3 regions of the Streptomyces sp. NPDC059255 genome follow, and region 1 is predicted to be linked to each of the others. Evidence: riboswitches for the same ligand, from Rfam matches in the RefSeq annotation. Region 1 holds a riboswitch; each other region holds the start of a gene.
What was found. Region 1 has a riboswitch for thiamine pyrophosphate ahead of thiC (phosphomethylpyrimidine synthase ThiC). Riboswitches for the same ligand answer to the same signal wherever they lie in the genome.
Positions count from the first base shown of each region.

Region 2: linked by a shared signal. The riboswitch ahead of thiO (glycine oxidase ThiO) and the one ahead of thiC (phosphomethylpyrimidine synthase ThiC) in region 1 are both predicted to bind thiamine pyrophosphate.
Region 3: linked by a shared signal. The riboswitch ahead of ACFXKG_RS27520 (thiamine ABC transporter substrate binding subunit) and the one ahead of thiC (phosphomethylpyrimidine synthase ThiC) in region 1 are both predicted to bind thiamine pyrophosphate.

Region 1 is NZ_JBHYZP010000011.1:158,826-168,364, forward strand. It holds gene hisC (histidinol-phosphate transaminase) at 1-689, opposite strand, end outside; gene ACFXKG_RS16295 (LacI family DNA-binding transcriptional regulator) at 1,094-2,206, shown strand; gene ACFXKG_RS16300 (metallophosphoesterase) at 2,645-4,039, shown strand; gene ACFXKG_RS16305 (hypothetical protein) at 4,190-5,035, shown strand; gene thiC (phosphomethylpyrimidine synthase ThiC) at 5,138-7,090, opposite strand; TPP riboswitch at 7,083-7,227, opposite strand; gene ACFXKG_RS16315 (YibE/F family protein) at 7,320-8,720, shown strand; gene ACFXKG_RS16320 (SsgA family sporulation/cell division regulator) at 8,849-9,283, opposite strand; gene ACFXKG_RS16325 (IclR family transcriptional regulator) at 9,387-9,539, opposite strand, start outside.
Region 2 is NZ_JBHYZP010000024.1:78,981-88,519, forward strand. It holds gene pknB (Stk1 family PASTA domain-containing Ser/Thr kinase) at 1-1,591, opposite strand, end outside; gene ACFXKG_RS25460 (thiazole synthase) at 1,739-2,533, opposite strand; gene thiS (sulfur carrier protein ThiS) at 2,539-2,739, opposite strand; gene thiO (glycine oxidase ThiO) at 2,751-4,031, opposite strand; TPP riboswitch at 4,029-4,142, opposite strand; gene ACFXKG_RS25475 (hypothetical protein) at 4,192-4,596, shown strand; gene ACFXKG_RS25480 (NAD(P)/FAD-dependent oxidoreductase) at 4,695-5,858, shown strand; gene ACFXKG_RS25485 (Rv2175c family DNA-binding protein) at 5,959-6,324, shown strand; gene thiE (thiamine phosphate synthase) at 6,465-7,115, shown strand; gene metF (methylenetetrahydrofolate reductase [NAD(P)H]) at 7,310-8,227, shown strand; gene ACFXKG_RS25500 (hypothetical protein) at 8,240-9,271, shown strand; gene ACFXKG_RS25505 (phytoene desaturase family protein) at 9,291-9,539, opposite strand, start outside.
Region 3 is NZ_JBHYZP010000027.1:92,443-101,981, forward strand. It holds gene ACFXKG_RS27490 (hypothetical protein) at 1-80, shown strand, start outside; gene ACFXKG_RS27495 (hypothetical protein) at 241-987, opposite strand; gene ACFXKG_RS27500 (histidine kinase) at 1,154-2,452, shown strand; gene ACFXKG_RS27505 (response regulator) at 2,446-3,141, shown strand; gene ACFXKG_RS27510 (ABC transporter ATP-binding protein) at 3,371-4,462, opposite strand; gene ACFXKG_RS27515 (ABC transporter permease) at 4,462-6,075, opposite strand; gene ACFXKG_RS27520 (thiamine ABC transporter substrate binding subunit) at 6,246-7,361, opposite strand; TPP riboswitch at 7,452-7,577, opposite strand; gene rlmN (23S rRNA (adenine(2503)-C(2))-methyltransferase RlmN) at 7,616-8,722, opposite strand; gene ACFXKG_RS27530 (phosphatidate cytidylyltransferase) at 8,969-9,539, opposite strand, start outside.

The DNA.
Region 1 (9,539 bases):
AGCCCGGCCAGCCCGTACGCCTTGGAGAAGGTGCGCAGCACCGCCACGTTCGGGCGGTCGCGGTAGATCTCGACGCCGTCCGGCACCGCCGTATCCCTGTTGAACTCGCGATACGCCTCGTCCAGCACCACCAGCACATCGCCGGGCACCCGGTCGAGGAATCGTTCCAGCTCGGCCCGGCGCACCACCGTGCCGGTCGGGTTGTTGGGGTTGCAGACGAGAATCAGTCGGGTCCGGTCGGTGATCGCCTCTGCCATCGCGTCCAGGTCGTGCACATCGCCCGGCGTCAGCGGCACCTGGACGGAGGTCGCCCCCGAGATCTGTGTGATGATCGGGTACGCCTCGAAGGAGCGCCAGGCGTAGACGACCTCGTCGCCGGGCCCCGCCGTGGCCTGGAGAAGCTGCTGTGCGACGCCCACGGAACCGGTGCCGGTCGCGAGGTGCGAGACGGGCACCCCGAACCGGTCGGCCAGCTCGTTCATCAGCCCGGTACAGGCCATGTCGGGATAGCGGTTGAAGGCCCCGGCGGCCGAGACCGCCTGCTCCATCACCCCGGGCAGCGGGGGGTAAGGGTTCTCGTTGGAGGACAGCTTGTACGCGACGGGCCCGCCCGACGCGGCCGGCCTGCCCGGCTTGTACGTCGGAATGCCGTCCAGCTCGGCGCGCAGCTTGGGGCTCGTCTCGCTCACCGCGGGTCCTCCTCGGCCGTTCATCCGGTGGGCGCCCGGCCCTACACCGTCCGGGCGCCTTCAATGCTGCTCACCTTATGAGGATTGCCGGCCGCCGCGGACGCCGGGCGCCCGGAATCAGGACGCAGGCTCCGGAAAACCGGGGGGAGCACTTCCGTCCCTCCCGAGCGCCGGTGGCTCACGCCGTGGCGCGCATCCCTCGTAGAGGTGAGTTGAGACCTCTTCGAAACATGGGCCTCTCAACAGGTCCAGACCGCTCCCTGCATAGGAGACCATGGCAGTAACGATTAACTCCCTTGCGTTCCAAGGAGGTTGGCCTTGGTCTGTCTTGCAGAAACGTGCCTGCTGCCGGGTGCATATGCGACCGGCCCCACCGCCCGATCGAGCCCTACTATCGGCTCGCCATGACAGCAGCAGGGAAACACCAGGTGAGCCGGACGGACACAACCCGCCGGGGAAGCCGGCAGAGTCGGGCGGGCATCCGGGACGTCGCCGCCGCAGCCGGTGTCTCCATCACGACTGTCTCGGACGCGCTCAACGGCAAGGGACGGTTACCCGACGCCACCCGGAGACATGTCCGAGAAGTAGCGGAGCGCCTCGGCTACCGCCCGTCCGCCGCCGCCCGAACCCTCCGTACCGGCAAGTCGGGGCTCATCGGCCTGACCGTGACCACGTACGGGGATGAACCTTTCACCTTCACCGAGTTCGCCTACTTCGCCGAGATGGCGAGGGCCGCGACCTCCGCCGCCCTCGCCCGCGGCTACGCCCTCGTCATCCTCCCCGCCACCTCCCGCCACGACGTCTGGGCGAACGTCGCCCTCGACGGCACCGTGGTCATCGACCCCTCCGACCACGATCCCGTCGTCGCCGAACTCGTCCGCCAGGGCCTTCCCGTCGTCTCCGACGGCCGGCCCGCGGGCACCCTTCCCGTCACCGCCTGGGTCGACAACGACCACGAGGCGGCCGTCCTCGACCTGCTCGACCATCTCGCCGACGCCGGAGCCCGCCGTATCGGGCTGCTCACCGGCACCACCACGGACACCTACACCCGGCTCTCCACCACGGCGTACCTGCACTGGTGCGAGCGCGTCGGCCAGGATCCGGTCTACGAGTCCTACCCCGCCCACGACCCGTGCGCCGGGGCCGTCGCCGCCGACCGGCTGCTGGCCCGCCCGGACCGCCCGGACGCCGTCTACGGCCTCTTCGACCCCAATGGCACCGATCTGCTCGCCGCCGCCCGGCGGTACGGGCTGCGGGTACCGGAGGACCTGCTGATCGTCTGCTGCAGCGAGTCCACGGTGTACGCCTCCACCGAACCGCCCGTCACCACGCTCTCGCTGAAGCCGCGCCGGATCGGCACCGCCGTCATCCAGCTCCTCATCGACGCCATCGAGGGGATCGAGGCCGACCGGCCGGTCGAGCAGGTGATACCGACCGAACTGATCATCAGAACCTCCTCGCAGCGGCGCCCGCCGCGCACCACCGTCAGCGCTCCCCGCTCCCCGGCGGGCGACTGACCGCCGCCGTAGGCGACGCGTGCGCCACGGCCGTGCCGGTACGGGGCCGGCCCCGCCGGTTCCGTACCCGCCTCCGTACCGGCGCCGTACGGAACCGGTACGGAGGCGGTACGAAAGCGGGACGCTATCGCCCGGGGCCCGGCAATTCCGGGCCGTACGACGCCTCTCGGCGCCCCGCGGCGGCGTGCGGCCCGCGGATCCCGGCGTCCGGCCGAACGGTCGGACCTTCCGCATTTCGGGCGATCAGCGAGAAAACAGCCGCCGAACCGGCGGTACGATTCGATTCACCACCCCTGGTGCGTCACAGAGGCCCGAGGTCATTCCTATGATGGGCGCACGACACCACGGACCTTCCCTTTTCCGCCGACGGGCTCACTCCGTCCGGCAGGGCGGCGGGGCCGAGAGGTGTATTGCGGCACGACGGTGGTGGAGGGGTCGATGACACAGGGGGCCGGTCAGGGACCCGCGGTGCGGACGGCGACGTTGCGCGACTTCCGGGTGCCGCCGTACGCGCAGGTTCCCGTGCAGTCCGCACAGCCGGGTCAAGCCGGGCAGCCGGTCCGGCCCGGGCAGCAGGCGCCGGCCGGCGCCGCGTCCGGCGGGCCCTCGGGGTCCCCTGTCGGCGCGCCGGAGCAGCCGGTCGCCGTACCGGACCCGTCAGCCGCCCCGCAGGACCAACAGGGCGCTGTACAGGACGAGCTGAGCGCCGCACAGGAGCAGTCCGGCGCGCCGCAGGAGCAGCTCGGCACCGTTCCCGAGCAGCCGGCCGCCGGCCAGGACATGCCCGCCGCCACCGCGCCACACCCGGCCGCCGCCCCCGGGACCGAGAGCCCCGAGCGCCCGGCGGCCGACGTGTCGGGCCACCCCGGCGACGCGTTCCCCGCCGACGGAATGCCGGAGGGGTACACCCCCACCGAACGCGACCTCCCGGTGATCACGAGGGTCAACCGGGGCGACACCGTGCAGGTCAACGTCGACCCCGCAGAGGCCGCCGACTCCGACGGACCGGGACCGCTCTACGTCGTCGGTGACGTGCACGGCTATCTCGACGAACTCGTCGCCGCCCTCGGCGAACAGGGCCTGATCGACGCCGAGGGCCAGTGGGCGGCCGGCAACGCACGCCTGTGGTTCCTCGGCGACTTCACCGACCGCGGCCCCGACGGCATCGGGGTCATCGACCTCGTCATGCGGCTCTCCGCGGAGGCCGCGGCGGCCGGCGGTTACTGCAAGGCCCTGATGGGTAATCACGAACTGCTCCTCATCGGCGCCAAGCGGTTCGGTGACACCCCGGTCAACTCCGGTGCGGGCACCGCCACTTTCCAGGCCGCGTGGATCCTCAACGGCGGCCAGCGCACGGACATGGAGCGCCTCCAGGATGTCCATCTCCAGTGGATGTCCCATCTCGACGCGGTGGTCGAGGAGGACGGGCATCTGCTGATGCACTCCGACACCACGGCCTATCTCGACTACGGTTCGTCCATCGACGAGGTCAACGACACCATCTACCAGATCCTGACGCGCAATGACGCCGACGAATGCTGGGACCTGTTCCGCAAACTCACCAAACGCTTCGCGTTCCGTGACGAAGGCGGCCCGGAGGCCGTACGGGAACTCCTCTCCCAGTACGGCGGAGGACGGGTCGTCCACGGCCACAGCCCGATTCCGTATCTGCTCGGCGAAGTCGGCACAGAAGACGCGTCGGACGACGAAGGCGACACCGGACCGGTCGTGGAAGGGCCACACGTATATGCCGACGGACTGGCGATCGCCATGGACGGCGGTGTGACGATGGCAGGAAAACTGCTGGTCGTACAGCTTCCGTTGGCCAACTGAATCAATGTAGGACAGGTGTTTTCCGGAAACCCCCTGTTACGGCACGCCAAAACCGCTCTACCATCGGCCTATCCGTAGCAGGCTCTCCTCCGTTTCCGCCGACTGCGGCTCGTTCCACACGGGCTCAACGGCCCTACGGAGTATCGGGGGATGCACATGAATAGCGCTCCGCACCTGCTGAGCGAGGATCGCGCGGATTTCGAGCGCATCCTCAGTGATGTGCTGCGCAATGCACACGACCGTCCGGACCTCGCCGCCGTCGGGGAGCGGCTCAACGCGGAACAGTTGCGCACGATGGCGCTGAACGCGACGGGCCGGATCGCCTCCTCCGCGACGGCGGAGTACGAGCACTACGCCAAGATCCGCGAGGAGTCCCGCTCACCGGGCACCACCACGTCCATCCGCGACTCGGTGCTGGCCCCCGCGGAGGACGCCACGACGGACTCCGGCGCCGGGCTCACGGCCGTCATCACGGTCCTGGTCCCGATCCTCGGCGGCACCGCGGCGGCGATCTTCCTGCTCGTCGGCTATCTCCTGAAGGCCCTCGACCCGGCGCCCGCGTTCGCGGACAGCATGCTCGCCGTGGGCTGGTTCTTCGCGGCCGTCACCGTGCTCGGCATCCTGGCCGCCGCGATAGGGCTGCTGGTCACCGCGTTGCGCAACAGCTCGACCCAGCTTCCCGCCGACGAGACGGCCGGCGGAGAGCTGCCCGACGAGGTCGCCCGCGCGCGCGAGGCGTGGCGCCATGCCCTGCTGGAGCGCGGCATCCTGCCCTTCCTGCGGGCCGCCCTGGACGACCCGAGCGCGGACCCGGCGGCGCCGGCCCCGCCTCGTCCGTCCGGTCAGCTCCCCAAGATCGGCTACAGCAGGCCGGACTTCAGCAGCCCCGACGAGGGCTCCTCCGCCGGACGGCGGCCGAATTTCAGCAGCCCGGACTTCAGTGGTCCGGACTTCACCAGCCCCGACTTCGGCGGCCCGGAACACCGGCCGGAATGACCCCGGCAGGTGGTCCGGGCCGCTCGGTCACGTCATGACCGACGCCGGGCCCGGGGCGGGAACCCGGGGCCGGGCCCTCCGAGTGGCCCGGCGCAGGAGCGGTCAGTCGACCAGCGGCAGATAGACCCGGTTGCCGGCCGCGGCGAACTCCTTGGACTTCTCCGCCATGCCCGCCTCGATCTCGTCGGCCGACGGACCGTCCGCACGGTCCCCGTCCGCACGGTCCGTTACGCCCGCACGGCCCGTGCCGCCCGTTCCCTCCCTGCCGGGCACGCCGCTCGCCAGCTCGCCGCCGTGCTTGCGCCGGATGTCCTGCGAGATCTTCATCGAGCAGAACTTGGGTCCGCACATCGAGCAGAAATGAGCCGTCTTCGCCGGCTCGGCCGGCAGCGTCTCGTCATGGAACTCCCGTGCCGTGTCCGGATCGAGCGCCAGGTTGAACTGGTCCTCCCAGCGGAACTCGAACCGGGCGTCCGACAGCGCGTCGTCCCACTCCTGCGCCCCCGGGTGGCCCTTCGCGAGATCCGCCGCATGCGCCGCGATCTTGTACGTGATGACGCCCGTCTTCACGTCGTCGCGGTCCGGCAGACCGAGGTGTTCCTTGGGGGTGACGTAGCAGAGCATCGCCGTCCCCCACCACGCGATCATCGCCGCGCCGATCCCGGAGGTGATGTGGTCGTACGCCGGAGCCACATCGGTGGTCAGCGGGCCGAGCGTGTAGAACGGCGCCTCCTCGCAGATCTCCTGCTGGAGGTCGATGTTCTCCTTGATCTTGTGCATCGGGACATGGCCCGGACCCTCGATCATCGTCTGTACGTGGTGGCTCTTGGCGATCGAGTTCAGCTCGCCCAGCGTGCGCAACTCCGCGAACTGCGCCTCGTCGTTGGCGTCCGCGATGGAGCCCGGCCGCAGCCCGTCGCCGAGGGAGTACGTCACGTCGTACGCGGCGAGGATCTGGCACAGCTCGTCGAAGTTCTCGTACAGGAACGACTCCTTATGGTGCGCGAGACACCAGGCGGCCATGATGGAGCCGCCGCGCGAGACGATGCCGGTCTTGCGGCGGGCCGTGAGCGGCACGTACCGCAGCAGGACACCGGCGTGGACCGTCATGTAGTCGACGCCCTGCTCGGCCTGTTCGATCACGGTGTCCTTGTAGATCTCCCAGGTCAGCTCCTCGGCCTTGCCGTCGACCTTTTCGAGCGCCTGGTAGAGCGGCACGGTGCCGATGGGCACGGGGGAGTTGCGCAGCACCCACTCGCGGGTGGTGTGGATGTTGCGCCCGGTGGAGAGGTCCATGACTGTGTCGGCACCCCAGCGGGTCGCCCACGTCATCTTCTCCACCTCCTCCTCGATGGAGGAGGTGACCGCGGAGTTGCCGATGTTGGCGTTGACCTTCACCAGGAACCGCTTGCCGATGATCATCGGCTCGATCTCCGGGTGGTTGACGTTGGCCGGCAGTACGGCGCGGCCCGCGGCGATCTCCTCGCGGACGGTCTCCGGGGAGACGTTCTCGCGGATCGCGACATACTCCATCTCCGGCGTGATCTCCCCGCGGCGGGCGTACGCGAGCTGGGTGACGGCCCGGCCCTCGCGGCCCCGGCGGGGCTGGCGCGGCCGACCGGGGAAGACCGCGTCGAGGCCCCGCAGATCGGCCGCTCCGCTCCGTAGCAGCCCCCCGCGCGGGGAAGTGTGCTTGAGCCCGTCGTCCTCGGGTCGCGGTGGCCGGCCCGCGTACTCCTCGGTGTCGCCGCGGCCGATGATCCAGTTCTCCCGCAGTGGCGCGAGTCCGCGGCGCACGTCGGTGTCGACGGCGGGGTCGGTGTACGGCCCCGAGGTGTCGTACAGCGTGACGTCCTCGCCGTTGGTGAGGTGGACCTGGCGGACCGGCACCCGGAGATCGGGGCGGGAGCCCTCGATATATCCCTTGTGCCAGCCGATGGGCCGTCCGCCCGCGGTCCCGCCCCGGAGGCCCGGGTCCGCGCTGGTGTCCGTGCTGGTGTCCGCGCTCGTGTCCTCCGAGCCGGAGGCAGGCGTGTGTGCGTCCTGAACGGTCATGAGACCTACTCCCTACGCCGGCATTACCCGGTAACAGGTTCAGCGGTCGGCGCAGCGCAGGTGTCCGGGGACCCGTCCCCGGGACTACACGTCAGCGCCCTCTCAGCCCGGTGCTCCGAGCTCCCGCGTGTGCAAAGGTGCCCCCACGCTAGCGTCAGATCGGGCGCGCTGAACAGAGGGCCCCGCGCTTTCTCCGCCTTCTTGCGATGATCGGTCGGTGACACCACCCATGCAGACCCACGAATCGGACGGCCACGCACACGGCCACTCGCACAGCCATGGCCCCGCCGCGCCGGTCTCGCGGCACCTCCGCAAGGTGATCGCGGCGGTGCTGATTCCGTTCGCGGCCGCCGTGGTGGTCGGGCTCGCCGTGCTCTGGCCGGGCGGCGCGCCCGCGCACGAGCGGACCGGTGTGGGCTTCGACCGGCAGACCTTCGAGGGCCAGGTGGTCCAGGTCGAGCGGGTCGCCTGCAAGGACGTGAACGCCTCCCAGGTCCCGTCGACCGGTGACACCTCCACGCCCCAGGGCCGCGAGGCGGTGCAGGAGGAGACCGGCGAGTGCAAGAAGGCGACGGTCGAGCTGAAGAGCGGCAAGGAGAAGGGCCACACCTTCATCGAGATCGTCCAGCCGGACGCGCCACGGCAGTTTCACGTGAAACAGGGCGTTGTGGTCGCCTACGCACCGGACGCGCCCCGTGATCTCCAGTACTCGGTGTCCGATGTGGACCGCCAGTTCCCGTTGACGCTGCTGGCGGGGATCTTCGCAATCGCGGTGATCGCGGTGGGGCGGATGCGGGGGGTCATGGCGCTGGTGGCGCTCGTGGTCTCGTTCGCGATCCTGACCCTGTTCATCCTGCCGGCGATCCTCCAGGGATCGAATCCGCTGGTGGTGGCGGTGGTGGGGGCGAGCGCGATCATGCTGGTCGCGCTGTATCTGTGTCACGGGCTGACGGCCCGCACCTCGGTGGCGGTGCTCGGCACCCTGATCTCGCTGCTGCTGATCGGGCTGCTGGGGTCGCTCTTCATCGGCTGGGCGAGCCTGACCGGTAACACCGACGACAGCACGGGACTGATCCACGGCCTCTACCCCGAGATCGACATGAGCGGCCTCCTGCTCGCCGGTGTGATCATCGGTTCGCTCGGTGTGCTGGACGATGTGACGGTGACCCAGACCTCGGCGGTGTGGGAGCTGCGCCAGGCGGATCCGACGATGGGTCCCCGGGCGCTCTACCGGGCGGGCATCCGGATCGGCCGGGACCACATCGCGTCCGTGGTCAACACACTGGTGCTGGCCTACGCGGGCGCCGCACTGCCGCTCCTGCTGCTCTTCTCCATCGCGCAGTCGAGCGTGGGGACGGTCGCCAACAGTGAGCTGGTGGCGGAGGAGATCGTACGGACGCTGGTGGGGTCGATCGGTCTGGTCGCCTCGGTGCCGGTGACCACGGCGCTGGCGGCGCTGGTGGTCTCCGCCGACCGGTCCGTCCCGGAGAACCCCCCGGCTCCGTCCGCGCCGCCCGCCCTGCCGGGACCGGGGGCGGGGCCCGGTCCCGGACCTCTGGAGCCGGGGATGCTGGTGCCGGCCCCGCCCGTACGCGCCCCGGGCAGCAGGGGCCGCCGCCGCAAGAAGTAGCGCGGGAGAGCCTCTCCGGAGCGGCCCCGGAGCGGCTCTGAGCGGTCCGCGGGGCCGTCCGTACCCTTCCGGGGCCCCGTGGACACCCCGGACACCGGAATCACCCGGACGGCCCCCTCAACGAGCCGTCAGCCGGCGTTCTCCTCGGCGAGGATGCGGCCCAGCTCCTCCTCAAGACTGTCCTCGAAGTCGCTGAGCGTGCGCTCCTGGCCGAGCGGAACCAACCGGTCCGTACGGTCCAGGAAGGCCACCAGCGGCGCGGCACTGACCCGGAAGAGCGCGTGGTCGTCGCCGACCTGGAGCCGCATATGGACGTCGGACAGGTCCTCGGGCGTCGTCGGCGAGATGTGCACATCCCCGTCCCCGCTGGGCGTGTTGATGCCGTCGAGCAGCAGCTCGCGGCCGAAAGTCCAGGTCACAGGCGCGTCGCCGGGCAGATGGAACGTCATGCGCACCGCGTACGGATCAGCCACCTTGTAGTGGAGTTCCACCGGGATACGGAACGACAGCTCCTCGGAGACGAGGAAGCTCATCAGGACCTCGGCCTGGACCGACTCGCGCATCGTTGTACTCCGGAGTAGATGGAACAGTGGCTGGGAATGATCCCCGTTGACCCTCTTGACGCCATAGTCCTGTAAGCGCTAGCAGATCACAAGGAGTAATTTTTCAGATACTGATAGAGAGGATTTGCGAGGTCAGCAGGGATCCGATCTCTCTGCGTAACCGCTCGGCCGCCGGAAGCAGTCGTTCCTGTTGACGGAGCGGTATAGAAATGGCCAGCGCGGCCGCAGCGGATCCGACGGTGATCGGCACGGCGGC
Region 2 (9,539 bases), on a different contig from region 1:
CGTCGGCCACGGACTCGCCGGTCACATCGGGCATGTCGACGGGGGCGCCCTTGCTGACCAGGAGCGCGATCCCCGCGTCGGGCCGTACGTCCCGGCCCGCGGCCGGCGTGGAGCTGATCACGGTGCCCCGCGCGACGTCCTCGTCGAACTCCCGCTTGACGAGTCCGGCGGCCAGCCCGGCCTCCTTCAGGGCGGACCGCGCCTCGGCCAGTGTCTTGCCGGTCAGGTCGGGCACGCGGACGATCTCCGGGCCGCGCGAGATGACCAGCGTCACCGGACCGCTGCCCCGGACCCGGGAGCGGGGCTCCGGATCCGTCCCCATCACCGTGCCCCGGTCGAAGCTGTCGCTGAAGTCGCGGGTGATCTTCGCGTCCAGGCCCTCGGCGCCGAGGCGCTCGCGCGCCTCCTGCTCCGTCTGTCCGAGCAGCGACGGCACCCGGGTGAACTGGCCCGAGTTGATGTACCAGACCCCTGTCCCCACCCCGAGGACGAGCAGCACCGCGACGACCGCCGCGAGCACCCCGCGCGACGGCATCCCCCGGCGCCCCCCGGCCCCGTACCGGGACCGGCCGGCCGGCGGCCCGGCGTCCGGGGGCGGCATCTCCAGCCGGCTCGTGTGCCGGACGGGCTCGTCGTCGGGCTCCTCGACGGGCCGGATCCGGGGGATCACCGTCGTACGCCCGTCGGCGTCCGCGCCGGCCGCCGGCTCGGGCCTGGCCCGGGGTGGTACGGCGTCGAGCTGCGCGTCGGTGAGCGCCGCGCGGGCCGCGCGGACCAGCGCCAGCAGCGCGACCGCGTCGAGCGGCCGGTCCTCGGGGTCCCGCGCGGTCGCCGCGGCGACCAGCCGGTCCAGCTCCGGGGCGAGCCCGGGAACGGCGGCGGACGGGGCCGGCACGTCCTCGTTGAGATGGCGGTAGAGGACCTGCGCGGGGGTGTCCCCGGAGTGCGGCTTGGCACCGGTCAGCATCTCGTGCAGGACGACCCCGCAGGCGTACACGTCGACGCGGGTGTCGGACGTGCCGTGCTCGATCTGCTCCGGCGCGAGGTACGAGACCGTGCCGAGGACGGTCCCGGTGGTGTTGGTCACCTCCCCGACGCCCCTGACCAGCCCGAAGTCGGCGACCTTGACCCGGCCGTCGTCCCCTATCAGCACGTTCTCCGGCTTCATGTCCCGGTGGACGAACCCGGCCCGGTGCGCGGCGCCGAGCGCGGCGAGCACCGGCTCCAGGATGTCCAGCGCGGCCCGCGGGCGCAGCGCGCCACGCTCCCGTACGACATCGCGCAGGGTGCACCCGGCGACGTACTCCATCGCCAGGTAGACGTACGCGTCCTCCGCGCCCTGGTCGAAGACCGCGACCACATTGGGGTGCGCCAGCCGCGCCACCGACTTGGCCTCGCGGATGAACCGCTCCACGAAGGAGGCGTCCGCCGCGAGCGCCGGATGCATCACCTTGAGCGCCAGGACCCGGTCGAGCCGGGTGTCCACGGCCCGGTAGACCGTGGCCATGCCGCCGACCGCGATCCGCGCCTCGACGCGGTAACGGCCGTCGAGCACCTGCCCGACGATGGGGTCCTGAAGGGTCGTATCCACGCCGGTGAGTCTACGAGTCACCGCCGACACTCCCGAAGCCCCGGTCGGACCGGGCACCCGACTGAAGCCGACCTGTGACAGGCCTCCCGGAGCGTCGTGACGCACCGGACGCGCCGGGCCCCGTACGAGCCCGGCGCGCCGGGCGGGTCAGAAGCAGGGCCGCTCCGGGTCGAGCGCCGCCACCCCGTCCACCGGCGAGGACGCCTCCGCGAAGTGGCGGCGCGGGATCCGGCCCGCCCGCCGCGCCAGCCGGCCCGCCGCCACCGCGTGCCGCATCGCCTCGGCCATCAGCACCGGCTCCCGGGCGCGGGTGACCGCGGACGCCAGCATCACCGCGGCGCACCCCAGCTCCATCGCGAGCGCCGCGTCCGACGCGGTACCCGCGCCCGCGTCCAGGATCACCGGGACGCCGGCGCGCTCCACGATGAGCTGGAAGTTGTGCGGGTTGCGGATGCCGAGCCCGGAGCCGATGGGCGAGCCGAGCGGCATGATCGCGGCGCACCCCACGTCCTCCAGCTTCGCCGCCAGGACCGGGTCGTCGTTGGTGTACGGAAGGACGGTGAACCCGTCGTCCACCAGGGTCTCCGCGGCGTCCAGCAACTCCACCGGGTCGGGCAGCAGGGTGCGTTCGTCCGCGACGACCTCCAGCTTGATCCACTCCGTGCCGAGCGCCTCCCGGGCGAGCCGGGCGGTGAGGACGGCCTCGCCGGCGGTGAAGCAGCCCGCCGTGTTGGGCAGCGGGCGGATGCCGAGCCGGTCCAGCACGGAGAGCACGGAGCCCTGCACGGTGGGGTCGAGGCGGCGCATCGCGACCGTGGTGAGTTCGGTGCCGGAGGCGATCAGCGAGCGTTCGAGGACGTCGAGGCTGGGCGCCCCGCCCGTCCCCATGATCAGCCGGGAGGCGAACGTGGCGGAGCCGATGGTGAGCAGGTCGTCGGCCATGTCCGTCAGCCTCCCTGGACGGCGGTGAGTACTTCGACCCGGTCGCCGTCGCTGAGCGCGGTGCCGGACCAGCGGGTACGGGGGACCACCGTCTCGTTGACGGCGGCGGCCACCCCGGAGCGCGCGGGGGTGAGGGTCGCGACGACGGCGTCGAGCGTGGTCGCGGCGGCGAACTCGCGTCGCTCTCCGTTGACGGAGACATGCATCACGGCGGTGTTCATACGGACTGCTCCACAGGGGCGGACGCGGGCGCGCCGGACGCGGCCGCGGTGGCGGGAGAGGCGGCGGGTGTGGTGACAGGCGTGGTGGATGGGCCGGACGCGCCGGGGGAGAAGCGCAGCGGGGTGAAGGGCGCGGCCTCGGGCGGGAGTTCACCCGTCGTCAGGACGGTGGCCATGACATCGCCGGTGACCGGCGTCAGCAGGACCCCGTTGCGGTAGTGGCCGGTGGCCAGCGACAGACCCGGCAGCACGGTCGGCCCGAGCAGCGGCGCGTTGTCCGGCGAGCCGGGGCGCAGCCCGGCGCGGGTCTCGGTGAGCGGCAGCTCGGTGATGCCGGGCACCAGCTCGTGCGCGTCGCGCAGCAGCTCGTACACGCCGCCCGCCGTGACCGTCGTGTCCCAGCCCAGTTCCTCACTGGTCGCGCCGACGACCAGCTCGCCGTTCTCGCGCGGCACCAGATAGACCTGGCCGCCCCGCACCACGGCCCGTACCGTCCGGGACAGGAAGGGCCCGTGGCGGCGCGGCATCGTCAGGCGCAGGACCTGCCCCTTGACGGGCCGTACGGGCGGCACCGCCTCCGGGGGCACGCCCGCCAGCCTGCCGCTGAGGCTGCCGCCCGCCAGCACCACCCGGTCCGCGGCGAGCGCGCCGCCGTCGGCGAGGACGGCGCCCGCGGCCCGGTCCCGTACGACGGTGAGCTCCCGGGCCCAGGCGCGGTGGAAGACCACCCCGGCCCGCTCGCAGGCCGTGAGGAGCGCCGCCGCGAGCCGGCGCGGGTCGATCTGGTGGTCGCCGTCGACCCGCAGGCCCCCGCGTACTCCCGGCGCGAGCATCGGCTCCAGGCGCCGGCACTCGCGCCCCGTCAGCCACTCGGAGGCCAGCCCCGAGCGCCGCTGCAGCGCGTGCAGTTCGCGGAGTTGCGCACGGTCGTCGGAGTCCAGGGCCACCGCGAGCGTGCCGCAGGCCCGGTACCCGGTGTCCCGGCCGCTCGCCTCCTCCAGCTCCGCGAGGAACGCCGGATACCGCCCGGCGGAGGCGAGATTGAGCCCGAGCAGGGTCTGCTCGCCGTGGTGCAGCTCGGTGACGGCGGCGAGCATGCCCGCCGCGACCCCCGCCGCGCCGCCGCCCGGGTCCGGGTCGGCGACGGCGGTACGCAGCCCGCGGCGGGCCGCGCGCCAGGCCGTGACCAGACCGATGATCCCGCCGCCGACGACCAGGACGTCGTACCCCGTGGGGGATGTCGGTGCCCGGGACGATGACCGTGTGGATGCGTGCATGGGCGTCCAGCCCCTCCCTTCGCCGGCATGACCCGGATCAGGTTCGTACGGTCGGAGGCCGCTCCAGCCTCCCTCTCAGCCCGGTGCGTCCGGACTCCCGCGAGGTAGTGTCGACGGCCAGACTAACGCGCCGTCCATCAGGTCGTAAGGGAGCGTCACCATGGCCCGCTCGTTGGACGGGCTCGTCCTCTCACCCGTCGCCGACCAGGCCCCGGGCCAGGTAGGGACCCGTACCCGCTTCGTCTACCACGAGGAGGACGGCCACATCTGGGCCTCCTACGAAGGCGGCGACGTGGTCCGCGGCCACCTCGTGGGAACGCGTACCGGCGACCGTCTCGACTTCCGCTACGTCCAGTTGAGGCACGGCGGCGAGACGTCCTCGGGGCACTGCGTCTCCACCGTCGTCGACCTCCCCGACGGCCGGGTCCGGCTGGAGGAGAGCTGGGAGTGGGAGTCCCGGGAAGGCAGTGGGACGAGCGTCGTGGAGGAGCTGCCCGCCGGCGCTCCGGTGGCTGTCCGATCACCGCCGCCCTACCTGTCCGCGACCTCTAAGGTGACCGGGTGAGCGAACAGCGGCAGGCACACGGACATGACGGGCACGAGGGGTGGGACCCGCGCGACGGGCGGCCGGACGAGCCCGGGGTGGTCGTCGTCGGCGCGGGCATGGCGGGGGTGCGGACCGCCGTCGCCCTGCGCGAGAAGGGGTACGGCGGCCGGATCACCCTGATCGGCGCGGAACCCCATCCGCCCTACGACCGGCCCCCGCTCTCCAAGGCGATCCTGCTCGGCACGGCCGAAGGTTCCGCCTTCGACGTCGACTTCGGGGCCCTCTCCGTCGACCTCAGGCTCGGCCTGGAAGCCACCGGGCTGCGCCCGTCCGACCGGGAGCTGGACACCACCGCCGGGCCCGTCCCGTACGACGTGCTGGTCATCGCCACCGGCGCCGAACCCGCCGTACTGCCCGGCACGGAGGGCGTGCCCGGGGTCCACCCGCTGCGCACGCTCGACGACGCCGTGCGGCTGCGCCCCGTACTGGAGCGGCGGCGGGAGGTCGTCGTCGTGGGCGCGGGCTGGATCGGCGCGGAGTTCACCACCGCCGCCCGCGAGGCCGGGTGCGTGGTGACCGTCGTGGAGGCGGCCGACCGGCCCCTCGCGGGCGCCCTGCCCGCCGAGGTCGCCGCCCCCATGACCGACTGGTACGCGGAGAGCGGCGCCGAACTGCTGACCGGCACCGGTGTGGCCGCCGTCGAGCCCGGCACGGTGATCCTCGCGGACGGCCGCCGGCTCGCCGCCGACGCGGTGGTCGTGGGCATCGGCGCACGGCCCGCGACGGCCTGGCTCGCGGGCTCCGGCATCGCGCTCGGCGCGGACGGCTCGATCACCGCGGACGAACGGCTGCGCACCTCGCTGCCGGACGTGTACGCGGTCGGTGACTGCGCCTCCTTCCCGTCCGCACGCTACGGCGAACGGCTCCTCGTCCACCACTGGGACAACGCGCTCCAGGGGCCCCTCACGGTCGCCGTGCAGGCCGTCGGGGAGACCGACCCGGTCTACGATCCGGTGCCGTACTTCTGGTCGGAGCAGTTCGGCCGGTTCGTCCAGTACGCGGGCCACCACGGGGCGGCCGACACCCTGGTACGGCGCGGCGACCCCGCGGGGGCGTCCTGGTCGGTGGTCTGGCTGCGCGACGGCGTCCTGGTGGCCCTGCTGGCCGTGGGGCGCCCCCGCGACCTGGCCCAGGGCCGCAAGCTGATCGAGGCGGGCGCGCGCCTCGACCGGGAGCTGGCGGCCGACCCGGCGGTACCGCTGCGCAAGGCGGTCCGCTGAGCCGTCCGGCGGGCGGTCCGGGTCCGTTGTGCCCTGGTTTCCACCCCGTCCGGGGTGGCTCGGGGTGCCCGGTGTCGGTCCGGGATGGCACGCTTGTCCTGTGACCGAGATTGACGCAAAGATCGATGCTCTCGTCCCCGCCTGGCTTCACCTGCCCGATATCGCCGAAATGCTCGGTGTCGAGGTGACGCGCGTGCGGCAGTTGGTGAAGGAAGGCCAGCTCATCGCCGTGCGCCGGGGCGAGAACAGGACGCTCCAGGTTCCCGCCGCCTTCATCGACGGCACCAAGGTCGTCAAGGGGCTCGCCGGCACCCTGACGCTCCTGAGGGACGACCACTTCACCGACGAAGAGATGCTTGAGTGGCTCTTCACCCCCGACCCCAGCCTGCCCGGCACCCCCGCGCAGGCGCTCAGCGAGAATCGCGGTACGGAGGTGAAGCGCCGGGCTCAGGCGCTCGCCGTCTGACGGCCTCGTCATCCGGGGACGGGCGGCGCCCGCCGCCGCCCGTCCAGGAAGTCACGTAGTTCCACACAGAGCTCCACACACAGCTCCGCGAGCGGTTCCGGACGCAGGTGCGGACGCGGATCCAACGGGGGGACCTTCCCATGCCCACGCCCCACGAGGCACTGTCCGACGCCCGGCTCTACCTGTGCGTGGACGCCCGCAAGCGGCAGGGAGACCTCCCCGAGTTCCTCGACGCCGTGCTGTCGTCCGGTGTGGACATCGTCCAGCTCCGCGACAAGGGCATGGAGGCGGCCGAGGAACTGGACCACCTCCGGGTCTTCGCGGACGCCTGCCGCCGCCACGGCAGGCTGCTCGCCGTGAACGACCGCGCCGACGTCGCGCACGCCATCGGTTCCGACGTGCTCCACCTCGGCCAGGGCGACCTGCCCGTCCCGGCGGCGCGGGCGATCCTCGGCGCCGACCCGCTGATCGGCCGCTCCACCCACGCGCGCACCGAGGTGGACGCGGCGCTCGCCGAGCCCGGCGTGGACTACTTCTGTACGGGCCCCTGCTGGCCCACCCCCACCAAGCCGGGCCGGCACGCCCCGGGCCTCGACCTGGTGCGGTACGCGGCGGCGAGCGGCACGGACCGCCCGTGGTTCGCGATCGGCGGGATCGACGCGGGCAATCTGGACCAGGTGCTGGACGCCGGGGCCCGCCGTGTCGTCGTCGTACGGGCGATCACGGAGGCCGACGACCCGGCGGCGGCGACGGCTGCCCTGGCCGGACGGATACGGGCGCGCGCCGCCTGACCGGCTGCGGGACGGTGTTCCGCCCGGGCCGCCCGGCCGGTGGCGGGACCGTGTTCCGGCCGTGCCGCCCGGCCGGTGGCGAGGCCTGTCGCAGGTGTCCGGCTCATGTCCGAGGAGTGGACACTTGCCGGGCAATACCGCTGAAAGCCTCCCGCGCGGTTGGGTCGTCGCCACGCCCTGGATAACCTGCACATATGGCCCTCGGTACAGCTTCGACCAGATCGGATCACGCGCGCACGGTGCGTGATCTGCTCGCGACCGGTAAAACCTCGTACTCCTTCGAGTTCTGGGCACCCAAGACCGAGAAGGGCGAGCGCAACCTCTGGAACGCGCTGCGCAGGGTCGAGGCGGTCGCCCCGAGCTTCGTCTCGGTGACCTACGGGGCCGGCGGCTCCACCCGGGACGGCACGGTCAGGGCCACGGAGCGGATCGCCGCCGACACCACCCTCACCCCCGTCGCGCATCTCACGGCCGTCGGCCAGTCCGTCGCCGAGCTGCGCAACATGATCGGGCAGTACGCCGACGCCGGGATACGCAACATCCTCGCCGTACGGGGCGACCCGCCCGGCGACCCGATGGGGGAGTGGATCGAGCACCCCGAGGGCGTGCGGTACGCGGCCGACCTGGTCAGGCTCATCAAGGAGTCCGGGGACTTCTGCGTCGGCGTGGCCGCCTTCCCCGAGATGCATCCGCGCTCGGCCGACCGGGACACCGACATCCAGCACTTCGTCGCCAAGTGCCGGGCGGGCGCCGACTACGCGATCACCCAGATGTTCTTCGAGCCCGAGGGTTATCTGCGGCTGCGCGACCGGGTCGAGGCCGCGGGTTGCGCGACCCCGATCATTCCGGAGATCATGCCGGTCACCAGTGTGAAGATGCTGGAGCGATTGCCCCAGCTCTCCACCGCGGTCTTCCCGGCGGAGCTGAAAGAGCGGATCCTCTCGGTGAAGGACGATCCGGCCGCTGTACGCTCGATCGGCATCGAGTTCGCGACGGAGTTCTGCGCCGGACTGCTGTCCGAGGGCGTACCTGGCCTGCACTTCATCACACTCAACAATTCCACGGCGACGCTCGAAATCTACGAGAATCTCGGACTGCACGAGCAGTCGTGACTAGGGGCGGGCATGGGCTGGACGGTCCTCTACATCGCATTCGGCATCGTTGCCCTGTGGCTGCTGGGCGAGGTGCTGCTCCAGTACAAGGCGCGGCTGCGCTGGCGGCTGCTCGCCTTCACCGGGTTCATGGGCGTGGTGCTCGGTGTGCTGATCCCGAACATCTTCGTCATCGTGCTCGGCACGATCGCCTTCGCGGTCGGCCAGACGTATGTGACGCTCTCCTTCCGCAGCGGCTTCTCGACGGGGTGGGCGATCGCCGGCCGGCCGACCGTCAGCAAGCGGCGCAAGGCCGCCAAGGAGGAGGCCGCCGACCGCGAACCCGCGCTTGAGGTCTCGGACCTGGAGTACGAGCCGGCCGCCGCCCAGGACCCGCTCCCGGCCCGTCCGGCCGCCGATGCCGCGTCCGTGTACACCACGGAGCCGATGCCCGACGAGACCGGGCAGTACGGCGTCTACGACGACGCCCTCCAGGACCCCCGCTCGGCCTCCCGGGCGAACGCGGACGCGGCCACGGGCACGGCGGACGCGGGGGGTTACGGCGGCGGGTACGACCCGTACTCCGGCTACGGGACCCAGCAGGCCGGCCAGGACGCCTACGCGGCACACGACCCCTACGCCACGCACGACGGCTACGCGAACCAGGACGCGTACGCGGGGCAGGGCGGCTACGCGGCGCAGAACACCTACGCCGCGGACCAGGACGCCTACAACCAGCAGACCCAGCAGTACGGTTACGGGACCGGCGAGCAGCAGTACGCCGCCTACTCCGACCCGTACGGCGGTGGCGGCGCGGTCAACGGCGGCCAGCAGTACGACACGTACGACAGCTTCGGCGCCCGGCAGCAGTACGCGGCGCCGTACGGCGAACACGACCAGCACCAGCAGCAGTACGCCAGCGACACCCCGCCCGGCGGGGTATGGGTCCCGCAGCAGCGCGAGCGGCAGGACGACCCGTTCCCCCCGGCGCCGGGCGAGAAGCCCCAGCAGGGGTACGACGGGGGCTCGGGCTCCGGCTACACCAACGATCAGTACCGCTACTGACCACCCGCGTACCGCACGCTCACTGCGAGCCCCGGAACTCCGGTCCCTCGACGATCAGTCCGGCGACCAGCGCCCCGGACATGCCCGCGTGCGCGAGCCCGCCGCCCGGGTGCGCCCAGCCGCCCGCGCGGTGGAGACCCGGCAGCCGGGTGGTGTTCGCGGGGTGCAGCAGCCGCCCCTCCGCCCCGGCCAGCGCGGGCGGGGGGACCGAGCCGCCCTCGGCCCCCGTCCGCGCCGCGGTGTCGGCGGGCGTCCGTGTCTCGTGCCA
Region 3 (9,539 bases), on a different contig from region 1:
GCGTCACCAGCGACACGGCGAGCAGAGCGGCACTGATCGCGAGCAGCACCGTGGCGACGACGGCGCCGCCCGGCGCGTGATCGGCCAGCAGCCGGCCTGGAAACGGTGTGGCGGCGGGCGACGCGGTGGCGGTGAGACCCAGAGGGAAGGAGACGACGTTCCGGAGGAGCCCGTCGCCGTCGACGAGCGCGACGGGAGCGACAAGGGCCCCGCAGACCGCGAGTGCCAGGCCCCCGCAGGTCAGTGCGCGGCGTCGGCCGTCCTGTACGGTGAGCAGGGCGACGGCCACGGGCAGCGCGGGCCAGGCGGTCCACTTGAGCGCGGCAGCCGCCCCGAGGACCAACCCTGCGCGGCCCGCCCGGCCTGACCGGCGAGTGCCAGGCCCAGGCACATCAGTCCGGTGACCGGCAGATCGGCGCTGCCGACGGCCAGAGGCAGCGCCACCAGGGGGCAGGCGGCGATGGCAACCACCATCGGCCCGCGGCGTACGGCGCGGCTCAGAGCCGCGAGAAAGGCGGCCCCGAGCCACCAGCGGACATCCCCCGGGAGGGCACCCAACAGGGCCATGCCGGGCAGATACGGGTTGTAGTCGGCGAGTTCGCGGGGCTCCGGCACGTACGGGTTACCAGTGGCCGTCAGCAGTTCCCCGGAGCGCCGCACGACGTCGGCTTCCAACTGGGCTCGGTCCGTGGCGACAAGGAGGAGAAGCGGCAGTGCCACCGCCCCGGTCGCCGCTACGACGGCGGGTGATATCCGCGCGGCCGGCCGCCCGGCGACCAGCGCGGCTGCCCCGTATCCGAGCGCAGCGGTGATGCCCCACGTCCGGTGCGGCGCGGGACCGGAAACCATGCCGAAGATCAGCGCCACCACGCCGCACGCCGCCAGGACCCGCACGCCGGGACGCACGCCCCGTACGCCGCGACGTACACGCGCCGCGAGATCCGATCGCGTCGCCGTCGGCCCGGCCGTCGTCTCCTCGCCGGTCATACTCTCTGCCCCCTCTCCCACTGTGATCAGGAGGCTAGGAGGGACCGGGCCGAGGTACGTCAACCGTGGCTCCGGTCCTGGAGGTCAATCCGTGGCACGAGGCGCGTGCGGCGTATCAACCCGTGCTCCGACGCGCCGTACCGCCCCGTGCCGAAGAATCGGCGGCATGAGCGACCATCTCCGGATCCCGAATGTCACGGGAGAACCGCCGGCCGCAGGGTCCCGGCGGGCGGGTCTGCGCCGTACGGTGGACTCCGCCGCCTATCCCTGGGTCACCGGCGCCGCGTTGACGGGATGCGCGGCGGTGGAGCTGTGGGTGCTGCCCAACGGTCCGACGGTCTCGACAGGGACGACGATCTCCGCAGGGGTGCTGGTCTCCACTGCGACCCTCATGTGGCGCCGGGCACTGCCCGCGGTGGCGATCGTGACCGTGGCGTCGACTCTGATCAGCTTTGCCGCGAGCGCCCATTCCAATGTCCCTTACACGACGTTGGCGGCTTTCCTGATTGGCTGCTACACCCTCGGCCGGCAACGGGTCCAGCACCCCGCGCTGATCGTCGGGGGCGGAGCGCTGGCGGGCCTCGCGGTCAATCTGGTCCATATCCGCGCCTGGCAGAGCACCGCCCCCGATGTCATCCCGGCGGTGCGGTCCGACGGCCCGCTCTCCGCCGCGCTCGCCTCCGGTCTCTCTCCCGGTCTGTTCGCCGAGACCTTTGTGGTGACGGCGATGATCCTGGGGGCCGTCAGCGCCGGGGACGCGGTACGCGCCAGGGAGGAGACCCGGCGCGAACGGACCTTCGCGCACGAGCGGCTGATCGCGATGGAACGCCGCCGCGCCGCGGAGGCCGAGCGCGCGGCGATCGCCCGTGAACTGCACGACGTGGTCTCCCACTCGGTCTCGATGATCGCGGTGCAGGCGGAGAGCGCCTCATACACCACACCGGGGCTCTCTCCCCAAGCCCGTACCGCTTTCCAGGACATCGCCGGGACGGCACGCACCTCGATGGCGGAACTGCGCCGGCTGCTCGGTGTGCTGCGTACCCGTCCCGAGGAACAGGCGGCGACCGCCCCGCAGCCGACACTCGACCGGCTGGACGAACTGCTGGAGCAGCACCGTGCGGTGGGCGGCGAGGCAGACCTGCGTGTCACCGGCGAGCGGGGACACGCCGCTGAACGGGGCGGCCTGCCGGCCTCCTGGGAGTTGTCGGCGTACCGCATCGTGCAGGAGGCACTGACCAACGCGCGGCGGCACGCGCCCGGCGCCCGTACCCTGGTCGAAATCGGGTATCTCGCCGACCGGCTGTCGATCCGGGTCAGCGATGACGGCCCTGGTCCCGCGGCGGGCGGTTCCCGGGGGCACGGCCTGGTGGGGATGGAGGAGCGCGCCGCGCTGCTGGGCGGGCGGCTCACGGCCGGGCCAGGGCCTGACGGCGGCTTTCTCGTGGAGGCGGAACTCCCTTGGTGATCAGAGCGATCGTGGCGGATGACCAGGCGGTCGTACGGACCGGATTCGTCAATCTGTTGGCCACGCAGGGCGACATCTCCGTCGTGGGCGAGGCCGCGGACGGCGTGGAAGCGGTGCGTGTCGCCGCCGAGCGCCGGCCCGACCTGGCACTGCTCGACATCCGGATGCCACGCAAGAACGGCATCGAAGCGGCCCGGGAGATCCTCTCCGCCTCCGGCGGCGCGACGAAGGTCCTCATGCTGACCACGTTCGACCTCGACGAGTACGTGTACGACGCGCTGGCCGCCGGGGCAGGAGGTTTCCTCCTCAAGGACGCAACGTTTCCCGAACTGCTGCATGCCGTACGGATCGTGGCGCGGGGGGACGCGCTGCTCGCTCCGGAGGTCACCAAACGGCTGATAGCGGAGTTCGCACGCCAGCGGCCCCCTGTTCTGCCGGTACGCACGCTGGACGGGCTGACGGCGCGTGAGGCCGAGGTCCTCGTGCTGATCGCCCGCGGTCTGTCCAACGCCGAGATCGCCGGACGGCTCACCATCTCGGATCACACGGTCAAAACACATATCAACCGGCTGTTCGCGAAGATGCGGCTGCGAGACCGGGCTCAGGCGGTGATCCTGGCGTACGAACTCGGCCTGGTGCGGGCGGGCACGTCCGCCGCTCCACCCACGGTGCGTCGGCCTGGGCTGTGAAGTGGTCGACACCGCGGACACGCGGCAGAGGCCGACAGGCTCCAAGGGCTCCATTCGCCGCTCGCCAAAGGGCTGGCCGCGGAGGGCTCTTGAACACCTGGTACGGCTTGATCATCTGGTACGGCGTTCACGGGAACAGCCTCGCCGTCGCCGACCGCCCGCACTCCGTGGCCAAAGCCTCAAGGCGCGGCTTTCACGCCCCGCGCGCCCCGTACGGGGCGCGCCTGCTCTACGCGTGGATCCCCGGTACGGGGCGCTCCCCCGGTACGGGGTGTCCCTCCCGCCCTTCCAGGACCACCACGTCCTCGCGGGTGAAGACGACCCCCACCGTGGCGCCCTCCGCGGGAGCGGTGTGCAGCCCGCACTCGGCCTCCAGGACGGGTCCGTCCCCGGGCCGTTCGGGGCGCAGCAGTACGGCGACGCGGCTGCCCCGGAAGGTACGGGCCTCGACGGTGCAGCGCAGGCCCTGCGCCGCGTCAACCAGCCGTACCCCGGCCGGGCGCACCAGGAGCAGGTGTTCTCCCTGTGCGGATCCGTCCGGCACAAGGATCCTGCCCCACGCCGTGTCCGCGGCCCCGTCGCCCACGGTCGCGCTCACGATGTTGTCGAAGCCGAGGAACCGCGCCACGAACGCGGAGGCGGGCCGCTGCCAGACCTCCAGAGGTGTGCCACTCTGCGCGATACGGCCGTCGCGCATCACCACGACGCGGTCGGCGAGGGCGAACGCCTCTCCCTGGTCATGAGTGACGGCGAGTACGGTCGTTCCCAGCCGTCCGAAGAGGCCACGCAGTTCGACGACGAGACGCTCGCGCAGGCTCCGGTCCAACTGGCCGAGCGGCTCGTCCAGCATCAGCAGCCGCGGCCGCGGCGCGAGCGCCCGGGCCAGGGCGACCCGTTGCTGTTCGCCGCCGGAGAGTGCCGCGACGGCCCGCCGTCCGGCCCCTGGCAGACCCACGAGTTCGAGGAGTTCCTCGACCCGCCGGGCCTGCTCGTCGCGTGACGCGCCGCGCATCCGCAGGCCGAAGGCGATATTGCCCGCCACGTCGCGCTGCGGGAAAAGCTGGTGGTCCTGGAACATCAGGCCGACGCCACGCCGGTGCACCGGCACGCCGGTCTGGTCGGCACCGTCGAGGGACACTCGCCCGCCGTCCGGTGCCTGGAGACCCGCCACAACGCGCAGCAGGGTCGACTTGCCACTGCCACTCGGCCCGAGAACGCAGACGATCTCGTGTTCGGCGATCTCCAGATCGACCGCGTCGAGCGCGGCGTGCGCCGCGGCGCCGAACCGTACGGTGACGTCCGACAGGGTCAGCAAGGACATCAGAACTCTCCCGCGCGGTCGGTACGGATACGTTCCAGCGCCAGCAGGGACACGGCGCACACCACCATCAGAACCGTGGACAGCGCCATCGCCTGCCCGTAGTTGAGCTCGCCGGGCCGGCCCAGCAGCCGCGCCACGGCCACCGGGAGTGTCGGCCGGTCGGGGCGCGCGATGAAGACCGTCGCGCCGAACTCACCGAGCGAGACGGCGAAGGCGAACCCTGCCGCCACGAGCGTGGCCCGCCGTACCAGCGGGAGATCGACCTCCCGCCAGACCCGTAGCGGGGACGCTCCGAGGACGGCCGCCGCCTCGCGCAGCCGCCCGTCCACCGCACGGAGCACCGGCAGCATGGTCCGTACGACGAAGGGAACGCCCACCAGCGCCTGGGCGAGCGGCACGAGGATCCAGGAGGCCCTCAGATCGAGCGGCGGCTTGTCGAGCGTGATCAGGAAGCCGAAGCCGACGGTCACGGCGGAGACGCCGAGCGGCAGCATCAGCAGCGCGTCGAAGCCCCGTACGAGGCGTCCGGCGCGGCGGGTCAGCGCGGCTGCGGCCGTGCCGCCGACCACCACCGCGATGGCCGTGGCGACCAGCGCGTACCGCAGCGAGTTCCAGATGGCCTCCAGCGGCGGCACGAGGAAGGTGCCGCCACTCGCGTCCACCGAGGCGAGCGCCCGGTAGTAGGCGAAGCCGTAGCCGCCGGGGCTGTCGAGGGAGCGCTCGACGAGCACCGCCAGCGGCAGCAGGATCAGCAGCGCAACGGTCACGAGTACGCCGCCCAGCAGCGCCCACTGCCCGGCGCCGCGTGGCCGACGCGCGGTCTGCTCGGGGTCGACGAGCCTGAGGGCGGCCTCCCGCCTCCGTACGGTTCCGGCGTGTACGGCGAGGATGGCGCCGACCGCCGCGAACTGCACCAGCGTCAGCACGGCGGCGGTGGGCAGGTCGAGGAGTTGCGCGGTCTGCCGGTAGATCTCGACCTCAAGGGTGGCGAAGCCGGGGCCACCGAGAATCTGCACGACGCCGAAAGACGTGAACGTGAAGAGGAAGACCATCAGCGCGGCGGCCGCGACGGCGGGAGCGAGCGCGGGCAGCGTCACGCGCCACCACGCCGCGAGACGCCCGGCGCCCAGTACGCGCGCGGCCTCCTCCTGGCGAGGGTCGAGCTGTGACCACAGGCCGCCCACGGTGCGTACGACCACCGCGTAGTTGAAGAAGACATGAGCAAGCAGGATCGCCCAGACAGTGGTGTCGAGCCGCACGCCCCACAGTTCGTCGAGGAGTCCACCGCGTCCGAGCAGCGCCAGGAAGGCGGTGCCGACGACGACTGTGGGCAGCACGAACGGCACGGTGACCACGGCGCGCAGAAGCTGCTTGCCCGGGAAGGCGAACCGCGCGAAGACATAGGCGCCCGGCAGGGCGATCAGCAAGGTGAGGGCGGTGGAGGCGAGCGCCTGCCAGGTGGTGAACCGCAGGACGCCGAGAATGTCCGGGCGGCTCAGTACGTCGCCGACGCGGCCGAGCTGCCACGCACCGTCCGTCGTGAGGCCGCGCCCGACGATCGCGGCCACGGGGTAGGCGAAGAAGACGGCGAAGAAGGCGAAAGGCCCGGCCATGAGGGCGAGGCGTACGGCGCCTCCGTGCCCGCGCCGCCGCCGGCACCGCGAAGGGCTCAACAGGCTGCCCAACAGACCGCCCCGTACGTCGCCCTGTGTGCCGCCCCGTCGTCGCAGAACGCCCCGCCGGGTCCGGCCGTCCTCCACGGCCCGGCCCTCGTCCTCGGCGGTTACTTCACTACGAGTGAGGACCACGACTGGATCCACTGCTCACGGTTGGCGGCTATCCGGTCGGGCGCCACGGTCTCGGGCCGGTCGACCGTCGCGCCGAACTTCGTGAAGAGCTCGGGCAGCGCGACGCCCTCGACCACCGGATTGACAAACATGTTCAGCGGCATGTCCGTCTGGAACTTCTCGCTGATCAGGAAGTCCAGCAGCGCCTTGCCACCGGCCTGGTTCTTCGCGCCGTCGAGCAGCCCGGCGAACTCGGTCTGCCGGAAGCAGGTCCCGGTGGCGACCCCCGTCGGGGCCTGCTGAGGCTGCGGCTTCGCGTACAGCACCTCGACCGGCGGGCTGGAGGCGTACGAGACGACCAGCGGCCGGTCGCCCTTGGCCTTCTGGCCGCCCGCAGAGCCGGAGAAGCTCTCGTTGTACGCCTGCTCCCAGCCGTCGACGACCTGGACTCCGTTGGCCTTGAGCTTCTTCCAGTAGTCCTGCCAGCCGCCATCCCCGTAGCGCGCGACGGTGCCCAGGAGGAAGCCGAGGCCGGGCGAGGACGTCGCGGCGTTCTCGGTGACGAGGAGGTTCTTGTACTGGGGCTTGATCAGGTCGTCGAAGGACTGCGGCGGAGCGAGCTTCTTGTCCGCGAAGTACTTCTTGTCATAGTTCACGCAGATGTCACCGGTGTCGATCGGTGTCACCCGGTGCTTCTCCTGGTCGAGCCGCGCGCTCACGTCGACGCGGTTCAAGCCCTTCGCCTCGTACGGCGTGAACAGGCCATTGTCGAGTGCGCGGGAGAGCAGGGTGTTGTCGACGCCGAAGAAGACGTCGCCCTGGGGCGACCCCTTGGTGAGGATCTCCTTGTTGAGCGCTTCGCCGGCGTCACCGCTCTTCAGGACCTTGACGGTGTAGCCGGTCTCCTTGGTGAACTCTTTCAGCACCGCGGGGGAGGCGTTGAACGAGTCGTGGCTGACAAGGGTGACGGTCTTGGACTTCGTGCCGCCGCTCCCCCCGTCATCGGACGACGCGGAGCCGCCGCACGCGGCAAGGGTGGCGACGCCGATCGCTGCGGCGATCGCGGCGGACGCCGCGCTTCTGACGCCGGTACGGGTACGGATGGTGCCCACTGGTTTTCCTCCTGGGATGTCCAGGAGAAGACGCGGCCCCACCCGGGGCGGGCCGCTGGCACGGACCGGTCCCCGGGCAGGGCGCAACAGCTTGAGTGATGTCCGAACTTCCTACCCAGAATGACCTGGGCAAGGTTCAGAGGGTCTGCGGCCGTTGCCCGTTCTCACGGACATGTGCCGCACTCTCAGCGCTGTGGCGCTCCCCTGTCGGAAAAATGCAATGTGTTTCGGGCCAAGGTTACCCCCAGCCCGCACTAGCGCTCCGTGGCAGCCAACTGTCCGCACGCACCGTCGATCTCCTGGCCCCGTGTGTCGCGTACGGTCACCGGTACGCCGTGTGCCGCGATCGCCTCGACAAACTTCTTCTCGTCCTCCGGGCGCGACGCCGTCCACTTCGAGCCGGGAGTGGGGTTGAGCGGGATCAGGTTGACGTGCACCCTCTTGCCCTTGAGGAGCCTGCCGAGCCGGTCGCCCCGCCACGCCTGGTCGTTGATGTCGCGGATCAGGGCGTACTCGATGGAGATCCGGCGGCCGGACTTCTCCGCGTACTCCCACGCGGCGTCCAGCACCTCCCGCACCTTCCAGCGTGTGTTGACCGGCACGAGGGTGTCGCGCAGTTCGTCGTCGGGAGCGTGCAGGGAGACCGCGAGCCGGCACTTGAAGCCCTCGTCGGCGAAGCGCAGCATCGCGGGCACCAACCCGACCGTCGAGACGGTGATCCCGCGCTGCGAGATACCCAGACCGTCCGGCTCGGGATCGGTGAGCCGGCGGATCGCCCCGACGACGCGCTTGTAGTTGGCGAGCGGCTCGCCCATGCCCATGAAGACGATGTTGGAGAGTCTCGCGGGGCCGCCGGCGACCTCACCGTCGCGCAGGGCACGCATCCCGTCGACGATCTGGTGGACGATCTCCGCGGTGGACAGGTTCCGGTCCAGACCGGCCTGGCCGGTCGCGCAGAAGGGGCAGTTCATCCCGCAGCCCGCCTGCGACGAGATACACATGGTGACCCGGTCGGGATAGCGCATCAGCACGGACTCGACGAGGGTGCCGTCGTGCAGCCGCCAGAGCGTCTTACGGGTCGTGTCGTCGTCGCACGAGATGTGCCGCACCACCGACATCAGATCGGGCAGCAGTTCCGTCGCGAGTTTCTGCCGCGCGGCGGCCGGGATGTCGGTCCACTGCTCGGGGTCGTGCGTGTACCGCGCGAAGTAGTGCTGCGACAGTTGCTTGGCGCGGAACGCCTTCTCCCCGATGGCGGCGACGGCCTCGCGGCGCTCGGCGGGGGTGAGGTCGGCGAGATGCCGCGGGGGCTTCTTGGCTCCGCGGGGCGCGACGAAAGTGAGTTCTCCGGGTGCAGGCATGGTCCGTCCAGTGTCGCAGACGGCGCACCGTGGCCCGTTCCCCGTATTCGGTGGCATGGGAAAGGGGGTACGCCGCCCCGTGGGCGACCTACCCCCTCCTCTACTGCGCGCTCCGCGACCGCACGAGCCCCGAGCCGTCCGGCCCCGTACGGGGCGCCCGGCTCCGGTGCCACGCCCGGCGCCGCACCTGGCAAGCCCGTGTGCCTTGCCAGGATGCCCCCTGTGCTCTGCCTGGACCGCTGTCTGTCAGGACCCCACGAAGAGCACCAGGAGCAGCCAGACCACCGGCGCCGTGGGCAGCAGCGAGTCCAGCCGGTCCATGATCCCGCCGTGCCCCGGCAGCAGCGTGCCCATGTCCTTGATCCCCAGGTCGCGCTTGATCATGGACTCGCCGAGGTCGCCGAGCGTGGCGCTGGCCGCGACGGCCAGGCCGATCAGCAGCCCCTGCCACCAGGCGCCGCCGTCGATCAGGAACTCCATCAGGAGCGCGCCGGCCACCATCGCGAAGGTGACGGCGCCGCCGAGCCCCTCCCAGGTCTTGCCGGGGCTGATGCGCGGCGCGAGCTTGTGCGTACCGAAGCGCCAGCCGACGGCGTACGCGCCTGTGTCGCTGACGACGGTCAGCACGAGGAACATCAGCACGCGCTGCGAGCCGTCCCCCGCCGTGAGCATCATCGCGACGAAGGTCGCCAGGAATGGTACGTAGAACGCGGCGAAGACCCCCGCGGTGACGTCCTTGAGGTAACCCTCGGGCGGCTCCGTCATCCGCCAGATCAGCACGGCGAGCGCGGTAAGGGCCATCGCGACCCAGGCCCCC